Pleomorphomonas sp. PLEO: one gene and its partners. The protein of the gene in region 2 interacts with the protein of the main gene of each other region in a pairwise test. Links are inferred from orthologs where the notes say so. Each region holds a gene or a part of one and is shown on either strand. Other genes may lie near its edges.

The links.
Region 1: the proteins of AB6N07_RS11430 (region 2) and secB interact in binary tests that used the Escherichia coli proteins (3 or more experiments, as listed by UniProt). The link is inferred for Pleomorphomonas sp. PLEO from one-to-one orthologs.
Region 3: the proteins of AB6N07_RS11430 (region 2) and AB6N07_RS22160 interact in binary tests that used the Escherichia coli proteins (3 or more experiments, as listed by UniProt). The link is inferred for Pleomorphomonas sp. PLEO from one-to-one orthologs.

Annotation. Positions count from the first base shown.
Region 1 is NZ_CP166625.1:576,971-584,298, forward strand. The notes cover bases 4,516-7,328. They hold secB (protein-export chaperone SecB), read right to left. Parts: upstream 6,260-7,328; coding sequence 5,771-6,259; downstream 4,516-5,770. Other genes in these bases: AB6N07_RS02455 (NAD(P)/FAD-dependent oxidoreductase), read right to left, coding at 4,516-4,711; AB6N07_RS02460 (carbon-nitrogen hydrolase family protein), read left to right, coding at 4,909-5,679; AB6N07_RS02470 (FxsA family protein), read right to left, coding at 6,392-6,898; AB6N07_RS02475 (Tim44/TimA family putative adaptor protein), read left to right, coding at 7,143-7,328. In the rest of the region: AB6N07_RS02435 (class I SAM-dependent methyltransferase), read right to left, coding at 1-415; rph (ribonuclease PH), read left to right, coding at 678-1,400; AB6N07_RS02445 (non-canonical purine NTP pyrophosphatase), read left to right, coding at 1,412-2,077; radical SAM family heme chaperone HemW, read left to right, coding at 2,082-3,284; more of AB6N07_RS02455, read right to left, coding at 3,383-4,515. UniProt on the Escherichia coli protein: One of the proteins required for the normal export of some preproteins out of the cell cytoplasm. It is a molecular chaperone that binds to a subset of precursor proteins, maintaining them in a translocation-competent state.
Region 2 is NZ_CP166625.1:2,459,881-2,467,206, forward strand. What follows is about bases 2,386-5,196. They hold AB6N07_RS11430 (response regulator), read left to right. Parts: upstream 2,386-3,345; coding sequence 3,346-4,047; downstream 4,048-5,196. Other genes in these bases: AB6N07_RS11425 (efflux transporter outer membrane subunit), read right to left, coding at 2,386-3,072; AB6N07_RS11435 (ATP-binding protein), read left to right, coding at 4,044-5,196. Outside these bases: AB6N07_RS11415 (efflux RND transporter permease subunit), read right to left, coding at 1-566; AB6N07_RS11420 (efflux RND transporter periplasmic adaptor subunit), read right to left, coding at 563-1,648; more of AB6N07_RS11425, read right to left, coding at 1,645-2,385; more of AB6N07_RS11435, read left to right, coding at 5,197-5,327; AB6N07_RS11440 (class I SAM-dependent methyltransferase), read right to left, coding at 5,333-6,109; AB6N07_RS11445 (ABC transporter ATP-binding protein), read left to right, coding at 6,445-7,326. UniProt on the Escherichia coli protein: Response regulator member of the two-component regulatory system CpxA/CpxR which responds to envelope stress response by activating expression of downstream genes including cpxP, degP, dsbA and ppiA.
Region 3 is NZ_CP166625.1:4,783,215-4,788,267, forward strand. What follows is about bases 104-3,066. They hold AB6N07_RS22160 (diaminopimelate decarboxylase), read left to right. Parts: upstream 104-740; coding sequence 741-2,393; downstream 2,394-3,066. Other genes in these bases: AB6N07_RS22165 (alanine racemase), read left to right, coding at 2,415-3,066. Also shown: more of AB6N07_RS22165, read left to right, coding at 3,067-3,623; AB6N07_RS22170 (Mur ligase family protein), read left to right, coding at 3,665-5,053. UniProt on the Escherichia coli protein: Specifically catalyzes the decarboxylation of meso-diaminopimelate (meso-DAP) to L-lysine. Is not active against the DD- or LL-isomers of diaminopimelate.

The DNA of each region.
Region 1 (7,328 bases), 1.9 Mb from region 2 along the record:
GGAAGGCTGTCAGTTGGCAGACGACCGGGAGATCCATGACCCGCATTTCCCAGGCCGTGCCAATGCCGGGCTCGGTCCGCCAACGGCCTGGGCCATCTTCCTCGATATCGCCCGTAAAGGCGGCCCCGGCCGCCGCCCAGACCGATGGCGCGAGACGTCGCGGTCCCATGGCCTGAGGCTCCGGTCGTATGACAGTCAGCGCGCCATAGCGCTCGAGCTTTTCACCCTCGCCCATGTCGAGAAGGCGATAGTCGTCCCACCCCTCGGTGATGAGCAGCGATCCGACCTCTTCGGTTGCCAAGCGCGGCCCAAGCACGGCCGGCATCGGCCGTTTGAGGGCGGCGGCGGCAGACGGGCGGGCCGGGCCGCGAGGTTCGTGGCTGCGTATCTCTGGGCGCACCGTTTCTTTCGCCATATCCGCGGATCTCTCCGGCTTGCGGGAGAAAGGGCGGCCACCGGGGCGAGAAGCGGGTGTGACAGGGGAGGGCGGCTTGGGCAAGGTGGATCGTCCAGGTAGAAAACGGTGTTCGGCCCCTTATACACGGCCTCCAGCCGGAATGAAGCGCCGCTTTCCCGCCTGTTTGTCGATCGCGCCCTTTACGGGACTTCCCCGACAGGGCTACAAGGGCGCGACCTTGCGAAGCCTATTGCTCCGCACCCGATATGTTGGAGAAACCATGCGCCCGTCCCGCCGTGCCCCCGACGAGTTGCGTACCGTCAGCCTTGAGCGCGGCGTGTCACGCCATGCCGAAGGTTCCTGCCTCGTGAAGTTCGGTGATACCCATGTGCTCGTCACCGCCTCGGTCGACGAAAAGGTGCCGCCGTGGCTGAGGGGTGGTGGCAAGGGTTGGGTGACCGCCGAATACGGCATGCTGCCGCGCGCCACAGGCGAGCGCATGAAGCGCGAGGCGGCTGCCGGCAAGCAATCGGGCCGCACGCAGGAAATCCAGCGGTTGATCGGCCGTTCGTTGCGTGCCGTCGTCGACCTGATCGCCCTCGGCGAGCGCCAGATCGTCATCGATTGCGACGTCATCCAGGCTGATGGCGGCACCCGCACCGCTTCGATCACCGGCGCCTTCGTAGCGCTCTATGACGCCATCGAGTGGATGCGCCGGCGTAACCTGGTTCCTGCTCAGGCCAAGGTATTGCGCGACCATGTCGCCGCCGTCTCCTGTGGCATTTCCGACGGCTTGCCGGTGCTCGACCTCGACTATATCGAGGATTCCTCGGCCGAAACCGACGCCAACTTCGTGATCACCGGCTCCGGCGGTCTCGTCGAAATCCAGGGCACCGCCGAGGGCGCGCCCTTCTCCGAAGCCGAGCTGCAACAGCTGCTCACGCTCGCCAAGGGCGGCATCGCCAAGCTGATCGAGCTGCAGAAAGCGGCCATCGCATCCTGAAAGGGTTGGACATGACCGAACAGCGCCGCATCGACGGCAAGCGCCTGATTGTCGCAACGCACAACAACGGCAAGCTCCGGGAGTTTTATTTCCTGTTGGGCGGTCTTTCCATCGAGCTCGTCTCAGCCGGCGACCTCGGCCTGCCAGTGCCGGTCGAGGACGGCGAAACCTTCGTCGACAACGCCCGCATCAAGGCTCTGGCAGCCGCTCGCGCCGCCGGTGAGGTGGCGCTTGCCGACGATTCGGGCCTTTGCGTCGAAGCCCTTGACGGCCGCCCGGGCGTTCATACCGCCGACTGGGCGGGGCCGAACCGCGATTGGTCGATGGCCATGCGCCTCGTGGAGGAAGAACTCTACAAGGCCGGCGCGGCGACACCGGATAAGCGGCGGGCAACCTTCTTGTCGCTCCTCTGCCTTGCCTGGCCGGATGGACATACGCAGGAATATCTCGGCACGCGTGACGGCACGCTGGTCTGGCCGCCGCGTTCGGCCGATTTCGGCCACGGCTACGACCCCGTCTTCATGCCGGAGGGCGAGAGCAAGACCTTTGGCGAGATGACCGAGGCGGAAAAGCATGGCTCGATCTGGGAAGCGCCAGGTCCGCTGTCGCACCGGTCGCGGTCGTTGAAGCTGCTTGTCGAGGGCGCTTTCCCCGTCGGCTTCGGACCGCGTGGGTGAACCGATGAGCGAGCGGGATCTTCTTTCGGAGGTGGAAGCCACGGCTGAGGGCACGCCGGACATCGGTTTCGGCGTCTACATCCATTGGCCGTTCTGCGCTCGCAAGTGTCCCTATTGCGACTTCAACAGTCACGTCCGGCCGAAAGGCATCGACGAGGCCGGCTATCTCGATGCCATGGAGCGAGAGATCGCCGCCCATGCGCGCCTGACTCCCGGCCGCACGGTGACCTCTGTCTTCCTCGGTGGCGGCACGCCATCGCTGATGAAGCCAGAGAGTGTTGGCCGTCTCCTCGATCTGGTCGGTCATCATTGGCAAGTGTCGGCCGATGCCGAGATCACTTTGGAGGCCAATCCTTCATCAGTGGAAGCCGAGCGTTTCCGCGGCTATCGGGCCGCCGGCGTCAACCGCCTGTCGCTCGGCGTGCAAGCGCTGAACGATGCCGACCTCAAATTCCTCGGCCGGTTGCATAATGTCGACGAGGCGCTCCGCGCGCTTGAGTTGGCGCGTGAGATCTTCCCGCGCCTTTCCTTCGATCTCATCTATGCCCGTCCCGACCAGACCCTCGAAGCCTGGGAGGCCGAACTTCGGCGCGCCATAGGCTTTGCCGCTGACCATCTTTCGCTCTACCAGCTCACCATCGAGCCGGACACCGCCTTCGAGAAGCTCTATGCCGCCGGCAAGTTGGTGGTGCCGGACGCCGACGCCGCCGCCGACCTCTACGAGCTGACTCAAACGATCGCGGGCGCGGCCGGTCTGCCAGCCTACGAGATCTCCAATCACGCCACGCCGGGCGGCGAGAGCCGACACAACCTTCTCTACTGGCGTTATGGCGAATATCTCGGCCTCGGCCCCGGCGCCCACGGCCGCATCGTCAATGGCGACGACCGTGGTCGCCTTGCCACGATTGCCGAGCGCAATCCGGAAGCCTGGATGAAGCGTGTCGCAGAGACGGGCAATGGCGTGATCGAAACCGAGGAAATCTTCGGTGAGACGGCCGGCGACGAAATGCTGCTGATGGGCCTCCGTCTCGTCGAGGGCATCGACGTTGCCCGCTACCGACGGCTTGCTGGCCGCGGCTTCGATCCAGAACGGATTTCTGACCTTGTCACCCACGGCATGGTGGAGGTGCTGCCCGACGGCCGCATCCGCACCACACCGGCCGGCGCCTTCGTGCTGGACGCCGTCGTGGCCGATCTCGCCGCCTGAGGCTTGTTAGAAGCATTTCTGGTGAAAACAGGTTCACCAGAAATGCACTATCTCACTGTTCAGGCGCAATTTCGGTTCCCACTTTCGCTGAAACTGCTCTAAAGCCGCGACGCCGGTTGCGGCTTCGAGCCGTCGGAAAAACGTGACAGGCGGAAATGCGTCGGGTCGACGAAGGGCGTCGTTCCCGTGACGAGGTCGCCGACCAGCCAGCCCGCGCCCGGCCCAATGCCGAAACCATGACCTGAAAAGCCCGTGGCGACAACGAGACCGGAAAGTCCGTCCACTTCGGAAATCACCGGCACCACGTCAGGCGTCACGTCGATGAAACCGGCCCAGGCCTGGACGATACGGACATCCTGGAAGGACGGAAAGCGGCGCTTCAGCTCGGTCATGGTCCGCCGCAGGAAACGAAGATCGGGTTTCGGATCGAGAACGCGGGTCTTCTCGTAGGGCGACATCTTGTCGAGCGGCCTTGTCGGCCAGTCATCGATCTCGCGGAAAAAACGCGAGCCGAAAGACAGCGACACATGTTTCCAGTCAGCCATGAGCGCCGGCAGGAAATCCAAAGTGAAGCGGACATGGTCGGGCGTAAGATCGGCGACGTTGGCAACGCCGTTCGCAATCGTCAGGCCACCGTCGGCGCGCTTGCGAATGCCAATGACATCATCCCAGATGCCGGCGTCGGGACCACCCATCACCGGACCGGTACGCGATACCGTCGACCGCATCTTGAGCTGTGGCAGCGTGACGCCAAGATCCTTCAGGAAACGGCGCGACCAAGCACCGGCGGCGAGCACGACGCGCTTCGTCTTGATGCTGCCGCGCTCGGTGACCACCGACACGATCTCACCGCAGGCTGTTTCAAGGCCACGTACCGCACAATCGGTCAGGATAACGGCACCCTTGGCACGAGCGGCGAGGGCGATCGCCGGCGCGGCTTTCTGGGGCTCGGCGCAGCCGTCGCTCGGGCACCACAGGCCGGCCGGCGGCGGCGAGAGGTCGTCCTTCATGATGGCTCGAACGGCTTCACCCTCGATCACCTCGGCGCCAATGCCACGATCGGCGGCCGCTTTGACCCAGGCGCGGTAGCCATCGACATCACGTGCCTTGCGGGCGGCAAAGAAAATGCCGGTCTCGCGGAAGCCGGTCTCGCCAACGCCGTGGGCGCCCATTTCCCGCCAGAGCCGCAGCGCTTCCCTGATAAGGTCGAATTCGCGCGGATCACGATCGGCTTGGCGAACCCAGCCCCAGTTGCGGCTCGACTGCTCGCCGCCGACATGGCCCTTTTCGAGCAGCACCACCTTGAGGCCCCGCTCGGCCAGATAAAGCGCCGAACTGGTGCCAATGATGCCACCGCCGACAATGACGACATCGGCTTCCTTCGGCACGACCATATCGGACGAAACGGGATCGACCTGCGGACCCATCACTCAAGCTCCTCAAAAGATACCGGTATCACCGGCAGCGTTGCTCCCTTTTTAAGCCAAAACCTCGGCCGATCCAGTCCGGCAGGCTCCCAAGCAAGCCTATAAAACGGGCATTTGTAGCACTAGCGCCAACCGCCTGAGTGGTGCTTTCCTGGCCTGTATGCCTTTCGATCTCGCCTCTTCCCGTGGAGCCGCCGATGCTGCTTGCCGCCTTGCAGATGCAATCCCGCCCGTCAGACGTCGCCGCCAATCTCGATCTGTTGGAGCGGGCAGCAGCCGAAGCGGCGGCCAGCGGCGCCCGCCTCCTGGTAACGCCGGAGCTCGGCCTCGTCGGTTATGGCGCCGGCCCCGATCTGCCGCTTCTGGCGGAGCCGGCCGACGGCCCGCTTGCTGCCAACGTCGCTGCGATCGCCCGCCGACATTCCCTAGGCATCGTCGCCGGCTTTGCCGAGCGCGACGGTGACGCGCTCTACAACAGCGCGCTGTGGGTTTCAGGCGATAACCGGGCGGTCTACCGCAAGAGCCATCTCTATGGCCCTTATGAGAGGCACTGGTTTCGCGCGGCGGCGCCCTCGACGATCATCGTTCGCCAGGATGGGCTGAGCCTGGGTCTATTGATTTGCTATGACGTGGAATTCCCCGAGAACGTTCGCCGTCTCGCCCGCGCCGGCGTCGACGCGATACTGGTGCCGACGGCCTTGCCGATGAGCGGGTCGGCCGATTTCATCGCCGCCCACATGATCGCCGTGCGCGCCTTTGAAAACCAGATCTTCGTCGCCTATGTCGACAACTGTGGCCGTGATGGTGACTTTGCCTATGCGGGCCTTTCCCGTATCGCAGCCCCCGACGGCACCATCCTTGCCGCGCCGAGCGCCCGGGACGAGGCTCTGCTTTTTGCCCGGATAGAACCGGAAGCCTACGCCCGCTCCCGTGCCGAGAACACCTATCTTGCCGATCTCAGGACCTGAACCGCGGCCATAGCGCAGCAATCCTGCGAAAAGACAAACGGCGCGCCCCCTTCCGGAGGCGCGCCGTTCGTGTCGGTTCGAGGCGTGTGCCTCAGTTGGCAGCTCCCTGCTGCTGCTGCATCTGCTGCAGGCGGGAGAGATACTGCTGGTAGAGTGCGACGAAATCGATCGGATCGATCAGCAGCGGCGGGAAGCCACCGCGAATGACGGCATCGGCGATGATCTGGCGCGCGAAGGGGAAGAGAAGGCGCGGGCCCTCGATGTTGACGAAGGGGTGCAGATGCTGGGCCGGCACGTTCTGCACGGTGACGAGACCGCCGTAGGTCAGCTCGACATTGAAGAACACTTCCTCACCGATCGCCGCCTTGGCTTCGAGATGAAGATCGATCTCGTATTCGCTCTGGCTGCGCTGGCGAGAGTTGACGTTGACGCCGATGGAAATCTGCGGCGCCGCTTCGCGAGCCCGCAAGCTATCGGGCGCCTTCGGGTTCTCGAAGGACAGATCCTTGACATACTGGGCAACGACGCTCATCGACGGCTGGGCTTCAGCTGCGCCGTTTTCGGGCTGAACCGAACTCATTCTCGAACTCCTCCGGCCAGCCGGGGCGACCACGCCCGCAAGGGTGACCCTGTGTTTTGGTGGAACCGGCAGCAGAAGGCCGTTTCTCGATTTTTCCGCAGGTCCGAGCGCTATCAGGCTTGACGAATGAGATCAAGGCCGATCGCCGTCACGGTCGGATGGAGGGAATGAAGGGCGATCCGACCATGGCGAACTGCCACCGCCGCGCCTTTCCCACTGATCCTCATCAAGGTCGACGACACCGTCATCCGGTGACTGGCGGCTCGAAGACATAGTCGACACCGTAAGGCGTGCTGCGATCGACGCGATGATCAACCGCCGTATCGGGGAGAATAGCAACAGGAAGGCTAGAACATCGGACAAGAAGCCCGGCAGAATCAGCAAGACGCCAGCGACGAGCACCACAAAGCCCTCGAGCAGCGCACCTGTCGGCATCCGTCCCCCGGAAAGCTCCACTTGCACCCGGCGTAGCAGGCCGAAGCCGACATAGCGGAACAGCGCCAAGCCACCGAATGCGGCGAGTAGCACCAACCCGACGGTATTGATGACGCCGAGGTGACCGCCCACCCAAACGAGCGTGGCGATCTCGGCGATCGGCCAGGCGATGAGAAGAAGCGGCAGGTAAGGCGAAAGACGCATGGCGGTTCCGGTTCATTTGGCGTGTTTTGACATGATGCGCCGCCCGGTCAGCGGGGCGCAAGGGTCACTGCCGTACCATATGGTCGGAGCGATAGCGGGAGGCAAGCGACGGCCTTGTCTTCGAAATCGCTCAAGATTCACCGCATGTCCGTCTTTCCCTCGCCGCTGCCGTCGCCTACATAGGCAGACGACAGAAACGCGATGCTGCGCCCTCCCGGCGCCAACTGAGGGAAACGATGCTCGGATGAACGCCTTCCTCGATCTCACCAGCCTCATCTTCCTCGTGATTGCCGTTGTCATTTTCTGGCGCCTCAGGAGCGTGCTGGGTACGCGCACCGGTAACGAGAAGCCACCTTTCGATCCGTTCGCCGGCCGCAAGGCGGACATCGAGCCACCGCCGGCAGGCGATAATGTGGTGACGCTGCCGCGC
Region 2 (7,326 bases):
GGATCGAGGTCGACATGGACTTCGCGGTCGATGCCACCCACCCGTTTGACGTCGCCGACGCCGTGCACGGCGAGCAGCGCCTTCTTGAAATCGTTGTCGATGAGCCAGGAAAGTTCCGTCTCGTTCAGTTTCGACGACTTTACAGCGTAGACCAAGAGAGGCGAGTTCTGGACCGTCACCTTGGAAACGCTCGGCGTCTCCATGGACGCGGGCAGGTCGGTGACGCTGTCGACGGCGTTTCGGACCTCGTTGAGGGCTTCTTCGCCGTCCTTTTCAAGTTGGAAGGACACGCTGATCGAGACGGAGCCGTCGGTGATCGTGGTGGTGATGTGGTCGAGCTTGCTGAGCGAGGCGAGTTCGTCCTCGATCTTGCGCGCCACTTCCGTCTCAAGCTGGGCTGGCGCCGCGCTTTCCAGGGACGCCGAGATCTTGACCGTCGGCAGGTCCATGTCGGGGAACTTCTGGACGGCCAGCCGGTCGAAGGCCAACAACCCGCAGGCGGTCAGCAGGATAAACAGTAGGATGGGCGGAACAGGGTTGCGGATCGACCAGGCGGAGATATTCATTTGCCGCTGTTCTCCACGTCGACCTCAACGCCGTCCGAGAGGAAAGCGCCGCCCGACTCGATCACGTTGGCGTCGGCCGCGAGACCCGAGACGATCTCGACGCGATCCTGCTGCCGACGTCCAATCTCGACCAGGATCCGGTTCGCCTTGCGATTGCCATCGACCGTGAAGACGTAATTGAGCCCGTCGCGGAAGACGAGCGCGGTCTCCGGCACGGTTAGGGCGGGGGTCGTCGCGAGATCGATGCCGCCAGAAGCGAACAGGCCAACCCGGGCGATATTGTCGACCGGCAGCTCCACGTAGATGACCGAGCGTCCCGTGTCGGTGTCGACGGTTGGCGACACCAGCCGGACGCGCCCTTCGATCTTCGTGCCGTTGGGTACGTCGATGTGGGCGCCGAGGCCGGCGTGAACGTTGAGAAGATCGCGTGCTGCGACCTCGGCCTGCCACTCCACCCGCTGCTGCCTGATGAGACGGAACAGCTCGGTTCCCGAGGAAACCACGGCACCCAGCGTTGCCGATCGCGAGGAGATCATTCCGTCGTCAACGGCCCGGATGACCGTCTGAGAGAGTTTGATCTGTTCGCTATCCAACGCCGCCTTCTCGGAGTCCAGAGTCGCCTGGGCCGTCTGTTCGGTGATGATGTATTCGTTGATCTGCTGGGCCGACAGCGCGCCGGTGCCGGTTACCTGGCGCGCCCGATCGGCGTCGGTCTTGGCTTTGGCGAGATCGGCGGTGGCCTTGGCCACGGCCGCCTCCTGCTTATGCAGATCGGCCAGAACCGCGTCCTGGGACAGATGTGCGAGTTCCTGGCCCTTGGTGACGACGCTTCCTACATCCACCAGAACGTCGGTAATCCGGTAGCCACCGATTTCGGCTTCGATCTGTGCTTCATGCCAGGCCTTGAGCCAACCGCTGGCCGGCACCGATTCCGCCCACTGCATGACCTGAGGCTGCACCGTGCGCACGGTGAGGGCGCTGCTCGAAGCGGTGGTGTCGGCCTGCTGGGCGTTTGCGGCGGGCAGAAGACCACAAGCCGCGATCGAGACGAGCAACGTGGAAACAAGGACGCGCGGGTTCATTCGGATGTTCCTTGAGACTCGGATGGCACGGCAGCCAAGGTGATGGGAGACTTTTGCCAACCACCGCCGAGCGCCTTGTAGAGCGCGATCCAGTAGCGCACGGCGTCCCGCCTCACCTCGATCAGCGTCACTTCGGCCGACAGGGCGTCGCGCCGCGCCGATTCTCGATCGAGAAGGCTTGTTCCGCCGGCGCGCCAGTTGTCGTCGATGGCCTTGAAATAGGTTCGGTAATTGCTGGCGGCGCTCGCGCTGTCGCCAATGCGGCGGGTGGTGGAGTCCACCCGCACCATCGCCGTTTCCACGTCGTCGACGGCGGAGAGAACGCCGGACTTGTAGCTGGCGACCGCCGAGCGATAGGCGGCTTCGGCGCTCTTGACGGCGGCGCGGCGGGAGCCGCCATCGAACAGCGGAATGGACACCGACGGGCCGAACGACCACGGAATGGATTGGCCGGTCAGGGTGGAATGGCTGATCGTCAGGTCGCCCGACAGAGACAGGCTTGGATAGAGGTCCGCCTTCGCATAGCCGACCTCATACAGAGTGGCTGCCATCTCCCGCTCGTAGCTGGCGACGTCGGGCCGCTGGCGCAGAAGATCGGCGGGAACGCTGGTCACCTGGATGTGGGGTGGGGTGGGAATGCGTCCGGTCTGCGAGCCGAGGATCTTGCGCACCTTGGTTTCGTCGACCGCGGCGAGTTCGGACAGCGTCTTGACCAGAACGTCGCATTCGGCCTGTTGCGAGATCAGCGTCGACGAGGAGCTGGCCGCGCTGGCACGGGCGAGGGCAAGGTCGGACGTGGATTTGAACCCCGATTCCGTCGAGGTCTGCGTGGCGGAAATTGTCTCCCGCTGAGACTGGAGCTCTTGCCGATAGGCCTGCTCGAGAAGGCGGCAGCCGCGGTATTGGACATAGTCGTCGGCGATTTCCGCCGCCAGCGAAACGCGGGCGTCGTGCCAATCGGCGACCTTTTCCTCGATACGGGCATGGTCAGCCGAGGCTTGCGCGCGCGTCTTGCCAAAAAGATCGATCTCCCAGGAGGAGTCGAGACCGCCGCTGCTCGTATTCGACGCCGCTATCTTGTTTTCGGCCGAGCCGCTGGTGCCGCTACGCTCGAACGATCCACTGCCGGTCAGAGACGGAAGCAAGCCGGAGCGTGTCGAGGCTTCGGTCGCCCTTGCCTTGTCGATCGCCGCCACAGCCGATTCAAGGCTCGGGCTGTTAGCCTCGGCCACCGCCATCAACTCGGTCAGTGCCGGATCTTTGAAGCTTCCCCACCAGGCGACCAGGTTAGCGGTCTTTCCCTGGTGGGGAAGTGTTGCATGCCAATTTGCGGACAGGTCCAATTTGGGCGGCTCGGCCATTGGCAGATTTGCGCAGCCTGCGACGAGGGCAGCCGAGGTCAGCCAGGCGAGCTCGATTTTCATTTGGTTCATTCCCGATAAGGTCGCGACGAACCGATAGCAGGGCGTATGTTAAGTGCGGTAAGGGCAAGGAAAAGATATGTAAAGTTTGCGACCGGCGGCCGCGAAGCAGCTATTGTCGCTGAGAAATATGATACGCTTATCGCTCAATCGGGACCGCCCCGGACAGAGCAGGATTTGGCCCGACAAGTCGTGACCGGTCGAACATCCTGTTTCCGTCTGCCACTGGTGGAAACGATCGAGACCTGATGGAAGCGTTATGACTTCGGGTCCGCCATGGTGAAAGTTCTCCTCATAGACGACGACAACGAGCTTACGACTTTGCTCAGAGACTATCTCTGCGCCGAGGATTTCGAGGTTACTTGTTTTGAGGATGCCAAGAAGGGCCTCGATTTTCTGCAGGCGGAAACGGTCGATATCGTCGTCCTCGATGTGATGATGCCACGCATGAATGGTATAGAAGCGCTCCAGCGGATCCGCCGGACCAGCAATGTCCCTGTGTTGATGCTGACGGCACGCGGCGACGAGGTCGATCGTATTTCCGGCCTCAACCTGGGCGCCGACGACTATGTGCCCAAGCCGTGCTCGCCGGGCGAACTCGCCGCTCGCCTTCGGGCGATTTTGCGCCGGACGGCGCAGTCCCCTGGGCACGAGGATGCCGTGGAGATCGTTCGGGCCGGGCCGCTCATTCTCATGCCGGGTAAGCGGACGGCGGAATGGTGCAGCCATCCGCTCGAACTCACCGGCGCGGAGTTCAACCTCCTTGAGGTGCTGGCGCGCAGCGCCGGCCAGTTGGTGTCAAAGCAGGATTTGTCGAAACGGGCGTTCGGCCGGCCGCTGACGCCGTTCGACCGGCGGATCGACGTTCACATCAGCTCCGTCCGCCAGAAGCTAGGGTTGCATCCGGACGGACAGTCGTGGATTCGCGCCGTTCGCGGCCAAGGCTATCAGCTGATCAAGGACGGTTTGCCCCAATGAGCCGATTGTTCCTGAGGCTTTCGGTCGTCGTCTGGCTGGTCACCGCCTTGGCAACCGCCCTCGTGTTCGGGATTAGCTACGCGGTTGGGGTCTTTCCTCCCAATGACCAGAAAATCCTGGCAAAACAGGAGTTTGTCCTGGCAACGGCCGCCAAGCTTCTGGTCCTCGATGGACAAGGGGCGGTGGTTGCCTTTGCGCGTCAAACCGCAGCCGTCGATCCTTCGGTGCGCCTTGTTCTCTCCCAGGAAGCTTTGCCTTCGGCTTGCAGCGGTTCTGTTGACGACGAAACCGCTCAACGGTTGGTCCTGCGCGATGATGTCTGCTGGCGGTTGAGGTTGAATGCTCCGCGAGAGAGCTGGCTGTCCGCGCAGATTCCCAAGCTGGCGCCACTTTTGGTGTCGGTCCTGACCAGCCTTGGCGCGGCCTTCTGGATCGTCCGATACTTCATGGGGCCGCTCGGCAAGCTCAGCGACGGTCTCAGCGGCTTGGCCCGTGGCGACTTCAGCCGCCGCATCGCCCCCGACCCCAAGCAGCGGGACGAACTGGCCATGCTCGGCCGCGATTTCGACCAGACGGCGGCCCGCCTGCAGGAGTTCCAGCAGGGCAGAGAACGATTGTTCCACTACGTCTCCCATGAACTGCGTTCGCCGCTATCGCGTCTGCAAGCGGTTATCGGTGTGCTGAGGAAGAGCCCGACGCGCCTTGAGGACATGCTCGATCGCATGGAAGGGGAAATCGGACGGCTTGACGAATTGGTCGAGGAGATTCTGACGTTGGCGCGCCTCAGCGCTTCCGACAGCAAGGGGCTTTCGCGCCAGAAACTGGACATCATCGATCTGGTCACCGAGATCATCGAGGATGCGTGCTTTGAGGGGGGCGCTCGGGGCGTCACGGTGACTTACCAGGGCGTCGCCTCGTTTATCGCCGACGTCAATGGCGAGCTGATCTATCGGGCCATCGAGAATGTGATCCGCAACGCCGTCAAGTTCTCCAACCCGGATGCCGAGGTCATGGTCCGTACATCGGTCGAGGGCGGCTGTCTCAAACTGGAGGTTTGCGACAATGGCCCGGGTGTCCGGGAGGAAGAACTCGAGAGCATTTTCCGCGTCTTTGCGCGGGCATCGGACAATCTATCCACCCCAGGCCACGGCCTTGGGCTGGCCATTGCCCGTCAGGCGATCGAACGGCACGGCGGCACCGCGACGGCGGAGCCGGCGGCTAGCGGCGGATTGCGCGTGGTGCTGACTATTTCCTCGACGAGCCAATGGGCAGCCGGCTAGCGGAGCTATGGTTTGCCGGCCGAAACCAGCAGGTAGAGCGAGCCGAGGTAGGTGGGCTGCTGACGCAAGGCGCCATATTTCGCGTCCCAGGCACCAGACTTGAGGTCGGCGGCGAGGGTGGCGACGGCGGCGTTCGCCTCTTCGGGGGTGATGAAGCTCCAGGCCGAGCAGGACAGGCGCGCCGCCGGTTCGAGCAGCTTCTCCGGCCGGCCGTAATAGGCTTCGTTGAAGCCGTCGCGGCAATCGAAGGGGATCGGTACGGCGATGCGTTCGATCGGAGTGCCGAGGCCCTCGGCTATTCTTTCAAACGTGGGATAGCGGCGTGCCTCGGTGGCGAGCACTTTCGGCGCGTAATCGTTCAACCAGAAGGCTTCCACCTCCTGAGGATCGCAGGTGAGGATGACCACCGGCCCACGGGTGACGCGGCGCACTTCGCGCAGGCCGGCCGCTAGGTCGGTCCACTGGTGGATGGTGAAGCTCGCCATGGCCGCGTCGAAGCTGTCGTCGGCGAACGGCAGGTGCTCGGCGGTGGCATCGATGGCTGGGGCGAGGTGTGCCGGTCGCTGCGCCCGCATCGAAGCCGATGGCTCGACGGCGGTGACCTCGCGATCTTCAGGCTCATAGGAGCCGGCGCCGGCCCCGATGTTGAGCACCGTTCCAGCCGGGCCGAGCGCCTCCACGATCCTGGCGGCGATGCGCGGATCGGGCTGGCGGTAGGCGCTATAGGATTGTCCGATCCGGCCGTAATCGGCATCGCCGGCGCTGCCGTCCTGATGGCGCATCTTATCCTCCTTTGTCGCAACCATCCTGTCATAGGCAAGCAATGCGGCAAATGGATAAACGAGGTAAGTGGCATGAGACCCGCTTTGGTTCGTCCGTGGCAGCTTGCCTGAGGATTGTGGGCTACCTCGACGCGATATCGGCTTTTGCTGATTTCCTCGACCCTCCAACGACCGTGCTGGGTGTCTGAAACTGGCTTTCCACCTTCGGCGCGACATTGCCGGGGAAGCCGTCGTAGCAACACCTAATTTGCAACATTATGTTGCTAATGATTGTCACACCGAATAGCGTCGGCCCGTGGCCGTCCGTCAGGCGGCCGTTGCTAGAGGATGTCGACATGACGGACATTTCCGTCGAAGGCGCGTTGCTGGATGGCGCCGACGAGAGCCGCAAGTCTGAGACCGGCGGACCCGACTATCTCGCCAGCCTGAAGTTGCTGAGCCGTTTTCTTCCGGGATCGAGGCTCGCCATGGTCGGGGCGTTCGGTCTCGCGACCGCCGCCGTCGCCTTCGAGCTGGCGCCGATCTTGGTGATTTACAAGGTCGTCATGGCGGCGCTGTCCGGCATGCTTGATCCGGCCTATCTCATCGGCGCGGCCGGTCTGGCTCTTCTCGCGGTCGTTGTTGGTTATGCGCTGATGGGGCTGGCGGTCGGTCTGTCGCATGTGGTCGCCTTCGACGTGCTCTGCCGCCTACGCCTTGCCCTTGCCCGTCATCTGGCGCGGCTGCCGATCGGCTGGTTCGCCGACCGCAAGAGCGGGGACGCCAAGAAGCTCATCATCGACGAACCCGAGAGCATGGAGCTGATCTTCGCCCATGGCATTCCCGAAGGAGCCAGTGCGCTCGCCAGCTGGCTCGCCGTGTCCGTCTGGCTCTTCGCGATAGACTGGCGCATGGCGCTCGCCACGGTCGCGGTAACGCCGATCGCCTTCGTTCTGATCTCCGCCGGCATGGCCAGGGGCGCTCGTTGGGCGGCCGATTACCAGCGCGCCGGCGCTCGCATGAATGCGTCGGTCGTCGAGTTCCTGGCCGGCATGGCCGTGGTCAAGATATTCAACCGGACCGGCGAGAGCTTCGCGGAAACGGCCCGCGCCGTGCGGGCCTACGCGGAGGTGGAGACTGCCTGGGCAAAGGACTATCTGCCGCTCGGCGGAACCTTCCACGCCCTGGTACTCACCAACGTGGTGGTCATCCTGCCCGTCGGGGCCTTCCTGGTGGCG
Region 3 (5,053 bases), 2.3 Mb from region 2 along the record:
CGACGCCGATCCGTCCCTGTTCTAGAGAGGGCAGCGCGATCTTCCTCCATATTCCGCGTCCCAACCTCGCCTCCACTGCCGGCTGCATTGCCGTGGAGCGACGCAACATATTCCACCTGACAAGCAAGCTCCTGCCGGGGACGCTCATTAACATTCATCCCCACAGCTCAGACATGTAGCTAGGATTACACCCTCAGCAATCCGGTGGAGGGCTGTCGATCCACGTTCACTAGATGTCTATCGAAACTGCGCCGATAGTCCTCCTCGAATGTCCCGAAGCTTCGATATGACGAATGAGCGTGGAACATCACGGTCGCCATTGGGTCCAGGCGCGTCTGATCCGTCGTCAAAATAATAGCTCTTGATACAGCGCTCTTCGGCGAATCCGGATTGTGAGAGATAACGAGGCGCAAATATCGCTCCCCGACTCCAAACAATATTACCCTTTCACCAAGTCGGATTACCGGTCCTTTATGCAGAGCCTTTCGTATCGCGTTTGCAGACCCATCCGGAAGAACATCTGGAATACTACGAAACACGAAGCCCCCTCTGGCCTCATCTATATCAAGATCACCGGTAACCACTTCTCCGCTCGAGCTTCGTCGCACATATCGCGATCTGCCAACGTATGCTGCAAGCGGCAATTGTTCAGCAGAGCTTGTGCTAGTCATACTCATAAGCAGCGCTAACAGCAGGGCGTCCTCGTCGCGAAAGGTCGCGTTAATAGCCTGGACCTTCGTGTGCTCGTGCGCATCCCTTCCAGAAATCACCGCTTCGACAGTCGCCTTCGCCAAGCCGGTGTCGCGACGCCATCGCTCTTTAGAAGTGCGCTTCTCGGCAATGGCCTCCTGAATGGACCGTCGGGCCAAGTCGAATATGCTGTCTATGATTGCCATTTGCGGGACGGGCTAATTCGAGCGACAGAGACGGGCGAAGAACCGCGAATTCTGGCCGTCCTGGTCAAATCCCTGCAAGATCAGCTCCATTTTAACCCAAATTTTCACCTGCCAGTTGTAGCGCGTTCGCGCCATAATTCAAGCCTCAGAGGGAGCAACCTGCCCCCTTCGCAAAGGGTCACGGTCATGATCAAGGGAAACAGAGTTTCAGACCACCCATTATACCGCGATGACCAGCTCACTCTCCAAATCGTCGAGAAGTATCACACTCCAACCTACGTATTCGACGAGAAAACAGTCAGGATGAATGCGCGAGAGATCATGAATTCGATCGCGTATCGCCCTTTCCACCCTCGATATGCTTGCAAGGCTCTCACGATCGGTGCCATCCTCAATATCGTTAGGGAGGAAGGTTTTTGGATCGACGCTTCGTCGATCAATGAGGTCGATCGGGCGCTGCGTGCTGGGTTCAAAGCCGCGGAGATCTACTATACCGGAGAAGGGGCCACTCTGGAGGTCTATAGCACGCTCGTCCAGCGCGGCATTCTCGTAAACTGTACTTCGATCGATCAGATTCGGCTCCTCGGCCGAGCTGGTGCCACCAGATGCTCACTGCGACTTAATCCTGGCGAAGGGCATGGGGCTAACCATAAGACCAACACTGGAGGGCCCAGCAGCAAGCACGGGATCTATTTCACGCAAATTGACGATGCGAGGAGCGTCGCCGCAGAGAACGGAATCAAGGTCGTCGGAGTGCATTCGCATATCGGCTCCGGAACGGACTTGAGCCGATGGCTGTTCATCAAGGACAAAACGCTGGAAATGGCAAAGCGGTTTCCCGACCTAGAGATTGTCAATCTGGGCGGCGGCTTTCCAGTAATTTACGATGACGACAAAGATGACGGAATGCCACTAGAGGGGTGGGGGAACGCTCTCTCGGCTTCCATGGACGAGTTCTCTCGCCAGATAGGAAGAAAGGTGGACCTGCAAATCGAACCGGGCCGCTTCTTGGTGGCCGGCTCAGGGGTATTGCTCGCCGAAGCGCAAGCAGTAAAGACGACCGACCCTGACGAGCGCTCGGCCGGTTACAACTTTGTAATTGTCAACACAGGATTGAATCACAATATCCGCCCGTCCCTATATGGAGCATTCCATCCGATCCGGTTTGTACCGCGCGACGGGGTTTCTCGGGCCGTAAGCAAGCCCTATGTTGTTGCCGGTTACCTCTGTGAATCAGGCGATGTATTCACCGTCACCGCCGAGAATGATGGAACTTTGGCTCCGCGAGTATTTCCGGAAGTACGTGTTGGCGACATCATGGTAATGGCCGGAGTTGGTGCCTACTCGCATTCAATGAAGAGTGAGTACAACTCCATGAATCTTCCCGCGTCCATCCTGATTGAAGAAAGCGGCCATCTGCGAGTAATCGAGCGTAGAGGCACTCTGGACGACCTAATGAGACGGGAATTGGAGGCTTACGACGATACGTCATCATAATTCAACGCCGGGAGACCGCAAATGAGACTATCAAGCAATATTGAAAAGGTCATTCGGGACATTGCAGCCAGCGGATCTTCGGGACGAAGCTTCTATGTCTACGAATTGACTCCTATGGTGTCGAAGATCGCGGGGCTCAGAAGCGCCCTCCCGGAACGCGTTGAGATTTTTTACGCGATGAAGGCGAACCCACACCCAGCGTTCCTGCGAGCCGCTTTGGATGCCGGGATCGGGGGAGTTGAGATCGCGAGTATAGGAGAAGGAAAAAAGGCTATAGAGGCCGGATTTTCACCTAAGCAGATTGTGTTCACGGGGCCAGGAAAGTCGCCAGAAGAACTAAGATGGGCGGCAACAACCGGCATCCGGTTAGTCCACATCGAGTCTCTGACCGAGGCCCATCGGCTAAACAGCATCTGTTCCGAGTTGGGAACTACGCAGAATATTCTTATCCGCGTCAATCCAAATTTTCAGGTTCACGGCGCCCAAGCGACCTTTTCCGGTGACAGTTCGAAGTTTGGGATAGATCAGAACCAGTTCCTCGACAAACTGCATCTTATAATTGCCTTAAGTAACCTTAGCGTACAAGGTCTTCACGTCTATTCGGCGAGCGGCGTGCTGGTCGCCAGCGATCTACTGGAGAACTGCCGTAGGGTGTTTGAACTCGCTTCCGTAGTTTCGGAACGACACCATGTCGACCTCTGTAAGGTCATCGATTTCGGTGGAGGATTCGGCATCGACTATCTTGAAACCGGGGCTGACTTTTCGTTGCCTGAGTATGCCTCAGGACTAAAGGCCCTTATCGCACGATACGGCTATGAAGATCGACAATTTGTCCTCGAGTTGGGGCGCTATCTGGCGGCTGATAGTGGCTGGTATTGCAGCGAGATACTCGACATCAAGTCGAGCTTGGGGGTTAAGCAGGTCGTCTGTCAGGGTGGCTCGCATCACTTCCGACGACCTGTCGCGCTAAAGATCAATCACCCCACATCTATCGTCTCAATCGGTCGTCCGCCTGTGTTTGAGGAGCAAGAAGAGGTGGTCGACGAGGAGGCGTTCATTGGAGGGGCGCTTTGTAACTCGGCCGACAAGCTTACTGCGGAGCCGATCGTTATTCAGCACGCACGTATCGGCGACATCTTTGTCGTCGGTTTAGCCGGGGCCTATGGATACTCGATGAGTCATCTCGATTTCCTGTCCCATGAACGCCCCGAAGAGGTCGTGGTCCCTTAGGGGATCTCTAGTGGAAAGAGCGCCGGTCCGGAGGGATCAAAATGACGTTTGCTGAACTTGTCGACATTGTTGATCCGATTTACGTAACATCAACGCTAAAGGCACAGGCGTTAATTTTGTATGGCGCTACAATGGATAGCAGAAAGGTGGATCCCGGCGACATCTTCTTCTCGCTTGAGGCCAAGGCCCCAACACCGAGCGGGGATGTTCCAAAGGATGATCGCCCAAGGTTCATCGCGAGCGCGATAGAGAGTGGAGCGCAGGTTGTCGTATTTGAGCCAGGCCTCAACCTTGACGACCTTCCTGTTGATGATTACGCTCGGTCAAAGGTGATTTTTGTGCAGGTTGCGAACCCTGAGCTCGCATTTGCGCAGGTCGCCTTTCGCTTTATACAGAAGAGACCCCACCACATTGCTGCGGTAACAGGCACCAATGGCAAGACCTCGACCGTATCGATCCTACGCGACATTTGGCGGGCCGTCGGGCGAGATGCATACTCCCTCGGTACATTGGGGTTGATTTCGGATGAGCCTCATAATTGTCTTGTAACAGGCCTGACCACTCCTCAACCCGACGCGTTCTGCAAGCTACTTAAGGCAGTGGCGGAGAAGCACACACGCTCGTACCTCGCTGTTGAGGCTTCGAGCCAAGGGCTAAACGAGGAGCGGTTGTCGAGCGTTGAGGTCGATGTCGCCGCTTTCTCCAACCTTACACGGGATCACCTGAACTACCACAGCTACAACCGCAAGAAGCGGACTATGGACGACGATCTAGGGGCGTTCGAGAGATACGCTGAATGCAAACGGATGCTTTTCCTCGATCGCCTCAAGAAGGAGGGTGTTGCTGTTGTTAATATCGACGACCGTTACGGCGTCGATCTGATCACTTCGATATCGGCACAGAGACCGGATGTCCAAATACTGACCTGCTCGTGTGAGCACGCAACAGCCGACTTCTTTGTAGCATCGGCGACCCAAAGTGACGTCGGGGTTGAACTGACAATGCACCACGGCCCGGAGGTTGTGGCAATCGCAATGCCGTTGTATGGCGCGTTTCAGCGATACAATGCGGTGCTGGCTGTCGGAATGGCAGTCGCATCAGGCGTATCATTTGGCGAAGCTGTGGCTGCGCTGGGTCGCGTCCGGCCGGTGCGAGGAAGGATGGAGTTCGTTGGGGAGACCAACACGTGCGGGCGTGTTTATGTTGATTATGCTCACACGGACGATGCACTGCGGTCGATTTTAACTGGCGCGCGTGAGGCGTTTCCTGGAAGACCAATCTCGATCGTCTTTGGTGCTGGCGGCGATCGCGACGTAGGAAAGCGTCCGCGAATGGGTCGGGTCGCCGGAGAACTAGCGGACCAGATATTCGTCACAGACGATAATCCACGAAGTGAAGATCCTGGTATTATTCGCGCCCAGGTCATGGGT